4 regions of the Microbacterium sp. 1154 genome follow, and region 2 is predicted to be linked to each of the others. Evidence: predicted binding sites of a transcription regulator. Region 2 holds the regulator's gene; each other region holds the start of a gene.

Region 1 (2,199 bases), on a different contig from region 2:
TGACGGCGACGCCACCGGCGAGCTTCGCGAGGCGCTCCTGGAGCTTCTCGCGGTCGTAGTCGCTGTCGGTGTTCTCGATCTCGCGGCGGATCTGGGTCACGCGACCCTCGATCAGCTCCGACTCACCGGCACCCTCGACGATCGTGGTCTCGTCCTTGGTGATGATGACCTTGCGTGCACGGCCGAGCAGGTCGACGGTCGCGTTCTCGAGCTTGAGGCCCACCTCTTCGGTGATGACCTGGCCGCCGGTGAGGATCGCGATGTCCTGCAGCTGCGCCTTGCGACGGTCGCCGAAGCCGGGAGCCTTGACGGCGACCGACTTGAAGATGCCGCGGATCTTGTTCAGCACCAGGGTCGCGAGAGCTTCGCCCTCGACGTCCTCGGCGATAATGAGGAGCTCCTTGCCCTCCTGGATCACCTTGTCGACGATCGGCAGGAGGTCCTTGATGTTGGAGATCTTCTGGTTGGCGATCAGGATGTACGGGTCTTCGAAGACCGCTTCCTGACGCTCGGGGTCGGTGACGAAGTAGGGGTTGATGTAGCCCTTGTCGAAGCGCATGCCCTCGGTGAGCTCGAGCTCGGTGCCGAAGGTGTTCGACTCCTCGACGGTGACGACGCCTTCCTTGCCCACCTTGTCGATGGCCTCGGCGATGAGCTCGCCGATGGCGGGGTCGGCGGCGGAGATCGACGCGGTGGCGGCGATCTGCTCCTTCGACTCGACCTCCTTGGCGGAAGCCAGCAGCTCGTCGGTGACGGCCTTGACGGCCTTCTCGATGCCCTTCTTGAGCGAGATGGGGTCGGCGCCGGCGGCGACGTTGCGCAGGCCCTCGCGCACGAGCGCCTGGGCGAGAACGGTGGCGGTGGTGGTGCCGTCACCCGCGACGTCGTCGGTCTTCTTGGCGACCTCCTTGACCAGCTCGGCGCCGATCTTCTCGTACGGGTCGTCGAGCTCGATCTCCTTGGCGATCGAGACACCGTCGTTCGTGATCGTGGGGGCGCCCCACTTCTTCTCGAGCACGACGTTGCGACCGCGGGGGCCCAGGGTCACCTTGACGGCGTCGGCGAGAGTGTTGAGGCCGCGCTCGAGACCGCGCCGGGCCTCTTCGTCGAAAGCGATGATCTTTGCCATAAGTGTGTCGTCCCTCCCGGACGGGTGACTTGCAGATTTTGGCACTCGACGAAAGCGAGTGCTAACTCATTCTGGCACTCGCCCCTAGGGAGTGCAAGCGCGCACCGTCCCGGAAACGTCGAACGCCGCGGCATCCGGAACTCGGATGCCGCGGCGTTCTGATCAGCGCTCAGGCCAGTCGCACGGACTCCGCCTGAGGGCCCTTCTGACCGGTGCCGACGGTGAACTCGACGGCCTGTCCCTCCTCGAGGACGCGGAAGCCCGACATCTCGATGCTGGAGTAGTGGACGAAGACGTCCTGCCCGTCATCGACGGTGATGAAGCCGAAACCCTTCTCGGCGTTGAACCATTTGACAGTGCCCTGCGTCATGCGAATCTCCTGTTGCTGAACGACGAGGTCATCGTAAGCACGGGGGATACCGCGGATTCGGGGTTCCGGAGCATTGTTGACGCGCGTGCATCCAAGTTGTTACGCCGCGGAAACACCCGGACCTTCCGCGGTCAGGAGGAGGGCGAAGCGGAGGGCTGGTCGGCCGCGCGGTCGAGGCCGATCACCACGATCAGTCGCTTGACGTCGCTCTCGTCGGCCGGGGTGTTCGGGTCGTCGGTCGGCTGGAGGAAGTCGCTCTGCGCGATCTGCGCCCCACCGATCGTCTGCGCCAGTCCCTCGGCCGCCGCCTCGTCGCTCTCGAGGCGGTAGTAGATCGTCGTGTCGGCGAAGTCCGTGCTGTCGGAGTTGCCGGTCTCGACGCTGTCACCGCTCCAGCCCGCGGCCACGATCTGGTCGCGGACGCTGGCGGCGAGGCCCTCGTCGGGCGTGCCGTTCAGCACGACCACCGAGTACGAGGTGTCGACGACGGCCGGGGTGGTCGGTTCGGCCGAGATGGTGGGGCTGGGTGCGGCGTCGGACCCGAGCGAGATACGACCCGAGACGACGAGCATCGCGAAGATGCCGGCGATGATCAGCACCAGGGTGGCGATGGCCGCCCACAGGAAGACGATCCAGCCGCGCAGCCGCGGCCTCTCGGCTCGGTGAGCCCCGACACGACCGGACTCGGTCGGAAGGTCGT
Region 2 (2,199 bases):
GCCCTCGTCCGCCGCCGCCCTGACCGCCCCCGCCGAAGAACGTCTCGAAGATGTCGCTGAAGCCGCCGAAGCCGGCCGCTCCCCCGCCGCCGAAGGGGCTCTGATCGCCGCCCATGTCGTAGCGACGTCGCTGCTCAGGGTCGCTCAGCACGTCGTAGGCGTGGGTGACGAGCTTGAAGCGCTCGGAGGCGTCTTCTCCCGGGTTCACATCGGGGTGCAGCTGGCGCGCCAGACGGCGGTACGCCTTCTTGATGTCTTCGGGGCTGGCATCGCGTTCGACGCCCAGGACCTCGTAGTGGTCAGCCACAGTCGCCTTCCTGTCCGCTCACGCGGGGTCGTTCTCGGGGTGGGGGTGCTCGAAGTGCTCGTCGTCAACGAGACGTGTCGTCGTCTTCGAGCATCCGGGTCAGATAGTGCGCGACGGCACGGACCGCCGCGAGGTTGGAGGAGTAGTCCATACGGGTGGGGCCGAGCAGGCCCACCCGGGCCCCGCCGGTGGAGCCGTCGTACCGGCTCGCGAGCACGGAGGCCTCGACGAGACCGAACGGCTCGTTCTCGCGGCCGATGCTGGCCGACAAACCCTTGTCGTCGGCCACCATCTCGCTCATGAGACGCAGAAGCGTCACCTGCTCTTCGATGGCCTCGAGCAGCGGATAGATGCTGCCGCGGAAGTCGGATTCCCGCTTGGCGAGGGTCGCCGCACCCGCCATGACCATTCGGTCCTGGCGGAACCCTTCGAGCTCCTCGCCGACGATGCGCAGCACCGCGTCGGCAATCGCGTCGAGGGCGACCCCGGGTCGCGGGCCGTCGGCGAGAACCGTCTGCACGTGGTGGGAGCTGTCGGCCACGCTTCGCCCGACCAGCACCGCACCCACGCGAGCACGAAGCTGGACGATGTCCGTCTCGCCCGGTTCGGCGGGAACGAGAGCGATGCGCTGCGACACGCGTCCGGTGTCGGTGACGAGGATGACGAGAACGCGCGGTCCGCCGAGGGCGACGAGCTCGACGTGGGTCACGTGGGCGCGCGCGAACGAGGGGTACTGCACGATCGCGACCTGCCCGGTCAGCTGTGTGAGCGCGCGGACGGTGCGGGCGAGCAGGTCGTCGAGATCGCCCGCTTCATCGAGGAACGAGGTGATCGCGCTTCGCTGGGCGCCCGAGAGCGGGCGGAGTTCGGCGAGGTGGTCGACGAAGACGCGGTAGCCCTTGTCGGTGGGAACGCGCCCCGACGAGGTGTGCGGCGCGACGATGAGCTCTTCGTCTTCGAGCAGCGCCATGTCGTTGCGGATGGTCGCCGCCGACACCCCGAAGGCGTGGCGGTCGACGATGGCTTTGCTGCCGACGGGCTCGCGCGTGTCGACGTAGTCCTGGACGATCGCGCGAAGCACCTGCAGGCCTCGTTCCGACACCATGAGCTGCTCCTCCCGTCTGGCACTCGCATCTGCGGAGTGCCAATTCTACGGGATCGGCCCGAAAGGGTGCCGGGGGCTCGCGGATCAGACCGTGAGGGCGCGCACGACGGCGTCCGCCAGCAGGCGTCCGCGCAGGGTCAGCACGATGCGCCCCCGCACGGCATCCCGGCCCTCGATCAGACCGTCGGCGATGAGGGATGCCACGGCCTTGCGCCCTTCGCCGAGGATCTCCGACACCGCCAGCCCCTCGCGGATGCGACTGCGCAGCAGCACCGATTCCAGTCGGCGCGCGGTCTCGTCGGGGCGCTCCCGCGCCGCGGCCGGGGACTCGCGTGCGGCCAGGCGCTGCGCGTAGGCGGCGGGGTGTTTGACGTTCCACCAGCGCAGCCCGCCGACATGACTGTGTGCGCCCGGCCCGAAACCCCACCAGTCGGTTCCACGCCAGTAGGCGAGGTTGTGTCGCGAGCGGTGGGAGACCCCGCGCGACCAGTTCGACACCTCGTACCAATCGAAGCCCGCGGAACCGAGCAGCCCGTCCGCGAGTTCGTACATGTCGGCCTGCAGATCGTCGTCGGGCATCGCGACGACGCCCGAGCGGATCTGACGGGCGAGCTTCGTGCCGTCTTCGACGATCAGCGCGTACGCCGAGATGTGATCGGGCTCGAGCGCGACGGCCGCCTCGAGGGAGGCGCGCCAGTCGTCGAGCGACTCGCCCGGCGCACCGTAGATGAGGTCGACCGACACGTCGAGACCCGCCCGGCGGGCCGCGGCGACGGCGGTGGCGACG
Region 3 (2,199 bases), on a different contig from region 2:
CGTGCCGTAGAACCGCACGTCGGGCTTGGTGGGCGGGGGCATCGGCACGCCCGCGGGGGGCTCGGGCAGGTACGAGAACTCGCCCTTGCCGTCGGGGGTCGGGCCCGAGGCCCAGCTGCCGTCGCCGGCCTTCTTGCCGTCGCTGAAGTTGATGTACTGGTACGACACGTCGCGGTCCTCCTTGTCGAGGGGGAAGTTGCTCGGCACGGGCAGCTTCTCGTAGCCCTCGGCCTGAAGTTCGGCGGCGGCCGCGGCCCACTGGTTCTGGTGCATCGTGTCGCGGGCCAGCAGGAAGGCCAGAAGGTCCTTCACGCCGTGGTCGTCGGTCTGGTGGTAGAGGCGCGCGACCTGCACGCGGCCCTGCATCTCGGCGTTGGCATTGGCGGTGAAGTCGGCGAGCAGATTGCCGCTCGCGGTGATGAAGCTGCCCTGCCAGGGGTTGCCGTTCGAATCGACCGGGCGCGCTCCGGCACCCGCGACGATGCCGTGCTGGATGTCGGTGCCCCCGATGACGGCCGCCACGGTGGGGTCGTCCTGCACGGCTTCCTCGGTGATGCCGAGGGGCGATTTCTCGAGCAGCTGGGCGATCATGACCGCGAGCATCTCGACGTGACCCATCTCCTCCGCGCCGATGCCGAAGACCAGGTCGCGGTATTTGCCGGGCATGTGCATGTTCCAGGCCTGGAACTGGTACTGCATCGCGACGGAGATCTCGCCGTATTGTCCGCCGAGCACCTCTTGAAGCTTGCGGGCGTAGACCGCATCGGGCTTGTCGGGGGTGGCGGAGTGCTGCAGTTCTTGCCGGTGGAAGTACATGTCTCTCCTCACCGCGCCGGGGGGAAAGGTCGAGTGACCGGTGGCGCGTCGCAGCCACGAAACGCCGGATGACGGGGTTTGTGCGCGGGGGTTGTGAGCGACCCGACGGTGCGCCACAATCGCGCGCTCGGGGCTTGGCACTCTCCCCATGCGAGTGCTAATCTGATCGCAGTTGAGTCGAGTGGACTCAACTCCCCAGAACTCGGGATGCCAGATCCCGACCGATCGAAAAGGAGAACGACCATGGCCACCTACGACCCCTTTCGCGACCTCGACCGCCTCGCGTCGACGCTCCTCGACGCCCGCCGCGGCGGTGGTCCGCGACGGATGCCGATGGACCTCTACCGCGACGGCGACCACTACGTGCTGGCCGCCGACCTGCCCGGCGTAGACCCCGGCTCGGTCGACGTCGACGTCGACGGCCAGCTGCTCACGATCCGCGCCGAGCGCACCCTCGGCTCGGGCGAGGGCGTCAAGTGGATCACCCGCGAGCGCGAGACGGCCTCGTTCGTCCGCCAGCTGAACCTCGGCCAGGGCATCGACACCGACGGCATCAGCGCGTCCTACCGCAACGGTGTGCTCTCGGTCACGATTCCCGTCAGCGAGAAGGCGAAGCCGCGGCGCATCGCCGTCTCGACCGACGAGGGCGACGGCGTCATCGAGGCGCACGAGAGCACCCCGCAGCCCATCGAGCAGTAAGGGCACGTGACACGAGGGGCGGCCCGGCGCGGGTCGCCCCTCGGTGCGCGCGAAGTTGTTGTCAAGGGGCTCGGCTTTCGGCGCGCGACGCCGCACAGTGCCGAGCGTGCCCCCCACCCTGTCCTCGCCCCACCCTCCGCTCCTCGACGACGACGACGTCGCCGCCCTCCCCTTCCGCCCGCGAGGCCCCGTGAGCGCCGCGGTCCTCGCCCACCTGGTGGACGGCACCGCCACCGCCCACACCGCGCTCGCCGACCGCGCGGTCTTGGCATCCGTCGACATCGAGCGTGACGACGACCTGCAGCTCGCCCTGTTCGCCCTATACGCATCGGCGTACGGCGCCTTCCCGGCGTTCCTCGCCGATCTCGAATGGGACCCCTCGCTCATCGCCACCCGCAGGGTGATCGAGACAGCGTTCGAGCGATCGCTGCGGAACTCGGTCACGGTTCCCGAGCTGCCGTCCCCGACAGCGGATGCCGTGGCCCGCGCCCTCTTCGACCTGACCGGCGCGGACGGGGGCCCGAGCCTCTCGCGGTACCTCGCGCGCAAGGCGACCCTCGATCAGGCGCACGAGTTCCTCGTGCAGCGGACCGTCTACACCCTGCGCGAGGCCGACCCGCACTCCTGGGCGATCCCCCGCCTGACCGGGCGGCCGAAGGCGGCGCTCGTCGAGATCCAGTCCGA
Region 4 (2,199 bases), on a different contig from region 2:
TTGATGAAATAGCCGAGGCTCGTCTCGATGACGTGGTTGGTGAGAGCGCCGTACAGGTAGGTCTGCCAGTTGATGTAGATGAGCACGCCCGCCAGGGCGGTGAGTCCCATGAGCCGCGGCTGGCGCACGATCGCGAGGAACGGTCGCCACATGCGCAGCACCGTCAACAGCAGCAGGCAGAAGACGAAGGCGAGGATGATGCGCCACGCCACGACCTCGAACGGGCCGGTGGGCTTGAGCTGCAGGAAGTAGATGGGCAGGACGCCCCAGAGCAGGTACGCGCCGAGGGCGTACAACGCCCCGCGGGTGCTCCCGCCGGTCGGAGCGGAAGGAGCAGGGGTCACCGACTCAGCCTAGGGCTCCCTTCGCGCACGGGACCGCCGACGATCGCGCCTTTCCTGCCAGATCGATCGGCGCGGGCGGCGGGTACGACGAAGGCCCCGGATGCCGTGGCATCCGGGGCCTTCGAACGATCTCACTCGATCAGCGGACGACGACCGCCAGGACGTCGCGAGCCGAGAGCACGAGGTACTCGTCGGCGCCGAACTTGACCTCGGTGCCGCCGTACTTGCTGTAGAGCACGCGGTCGCCAACGGCGACGTCGAGGGGGACACGGTTGCCGTTGTCGTCGATGCGGCCGGGGCCGACGGCGACGACTTCGCCCTCCTGCGGCTTCTCTTTGGCGGTGTCGGGGATGACGAGACCACTCGCGGTGGTCTGCTCAGCCTCGACCTGCTTGATGACGATGCGGTCCTCGAGCGGCTTGATGGAAACCGACACGGTCTACCTCTTCTTTCTCGTTACAGAAGACTTGTCAGCACTCACGCGGGGAGAGTGCTAATCCGAGTGTAGGGAAGCGTTGGCACTCACGCAACGCGAGTGCCAACATGAACCCCGCCTAGGCTGAATCGGTGGACATCACCGAGCTGACCGCCCTGCTCACGCCCGACGGCCTGCGCCTGCTCGACGAGGTGGGCGTCCTCGAATCGACGGAGGATGTCGCCCGGACGGTCTCGCGGTTGCGCGCCGCCGGTCACTCCCCCGATCTCGTCTCGGCCGTCGTCGGCCAGGCCCGCCTGCGCGTGCGGGCGGCCGCCAAGTTCGGTCCTTTCGCCGAGCGCATGCTCTTCACGCGTGCCGGCCTCGAGCAGGCCACGCGCCTTCCGATCGCCGCGCGTCACGCCGGCCGCTTCCGCGCCGCGGGGATCGACAACGTGGCCGACCTCGGGTGCGGCATCGGCGGTGACGCCCTCGGGATGGCGGGTCTCGGCATCCGGGTCCACGCCGTCGATGCCGACGAGGTGACCGCCGCGATCGCCGCGTACAACCTCGCCCCCTTCGGGCCCTCGGCGACCGTGCAGCATGCCCGCGCCGAAGACGTGGACCTGAGCGGAGCGGATGCCGTGTGGCTGGATCCCGCGCGACGCACGGCGGGTCATTCCGAGACGCGTCAGGTGTCGTCGGCCGAGTGGTCGCCCGCACTCGAGTGGGTCTTCGCGCTGCTGAAGACGAGGCCGGGCGGCGTGAAGCTCGGTCCCGGCTTCGACAGGACGCAGATTCCCGACGACCTCGAGGCGCAGTGGATCAGCGCCGACGGATCGACCATCGAGCTCGTGCTGTGGGCCGGCGCCCTCGCCCGCGAGGGCGTCCGCCGCGCCGCGCTCGTCGTGCGCGGGAACGACGCCTGGGAGCTCACCGCCCCGTCCGACAGCCCCGATGTCGAGGAACGCGGCCTGGGTGAGTTCGTGCACGAGCCCGACGGCGCCGTGATCCGCGCGCGACTCATCGGCGAGGTCGGACGAGCCCTGGATGCCGGCATGCTCGCGCCCGGGATCGCCTACCTCACCTCGGACACCGCGTTGACGAGCCCGTTCGTCTCGTCGTTCCGCGTGCGCGAGCAACTCCCCACCGACCCGAAGAAGCTCACCCAGGCGTTGCGCGCACGAGGGATCGGGACGTTGGAGATCAAGAAGCGCGGCGTCGACGTCGACCCTGCCGTGCTGCGCAAGAAGCTGTCGCTGCGCGGCGACGCCTCGGCCACCCTCCTCCTCACGCGCGTGGGGTCGAAGCGCCTCGCGCTGCTGGCCGACCGCGTCTGACGAGACCGATCACCCGACGGAGAGCTGCGAGAAGCCCCAGATCAACCAGCCCGCGCTGAAAACGACCGAGAGCACGGCGAGCGCGAGCGCCCAGACGGCG

Evidence for each region. The regulator HrcA, encoded in region 2, represses chaperone genes, less so after heat shock. The targets are predictions, from matches to a motif close to TTNGCACTCGNNNNNNNCGAGTGCNAA.
Region 1: groL (chaperonin GroEL) is a predicted target of HrcA. The motif match lies at 1,168-1,194, and genes of this name have one in related genera.
Region 3: J2X55_RS12910 (Hsp20/alpha crystallin family protein) is a predicted target of HrcA. The motif match lies at 951-977, and genes of this name have one in related genera.
Region 4: groES (co-chaperone GroES) is a predicted target of HrcA. The motif match lies at 860-886, and genes of this name have one in related genera.

Annotation. Positions count from the first base shown of each region.
Region 1 is NZ_JAVDSN010000003.1:28,743-30,941, forward strand. It holds gene groL (chaperonin GroEL) at 1-1,129, opposite strand, end outside; gene J2X55_RS11740 (cold-shock protein) at 1,299-1,499, opposite strand; gene J2X55_RS11745 (LytR C-terminal domain-containing protein) at 1,631-2,199, opposite strand, start outside.
Region 2 is NZ_JAVDSN010000002.1:30,959-33,157, forward strand. It holds gene dnaJ (molecular chaperone DnaJ) at 1-307, opposite strand, end outside; gene hrcA (heat-inducible transcriptional repressor HrcA) at 372-1,412, opposite strand; gene hemW (radical SAM family heme chaperone HemW) at 1,497-2,199, opposite strand, start outside.
Region 3 is NZ_JAVDSN010000003.1:250,444-252,642, forward strand. It holds gene J2X55_RS12905 (manganese catalase family protein) at 1-816, opposite strand, end outside; gene J2X55_RS12910 (Hsp20/alpha crystallin family protein) at 1,060-1,515, shown strand; gene J2X55_RS12915 (iron-containing redox enzyme family protein) at 1,706-2,199, shown strand, end outside.
Region 4 is NZ_JAVDSN010000001.1:1,181,441-1,183,639, reverse strand. It holds gene rarD (EamA family transporter RarD) at 1-344, opposite strand, end outside; gene groES (co-chaperone GroES) at 484-780, opposite strand; gene J2X55_RS05505 (class I SAM-dependent methyltransferase) at 912-2,099, shown strand; gene J2X55_RS05500 (hypothetical protein) at 2,109-2,199, opposite strand, start outside.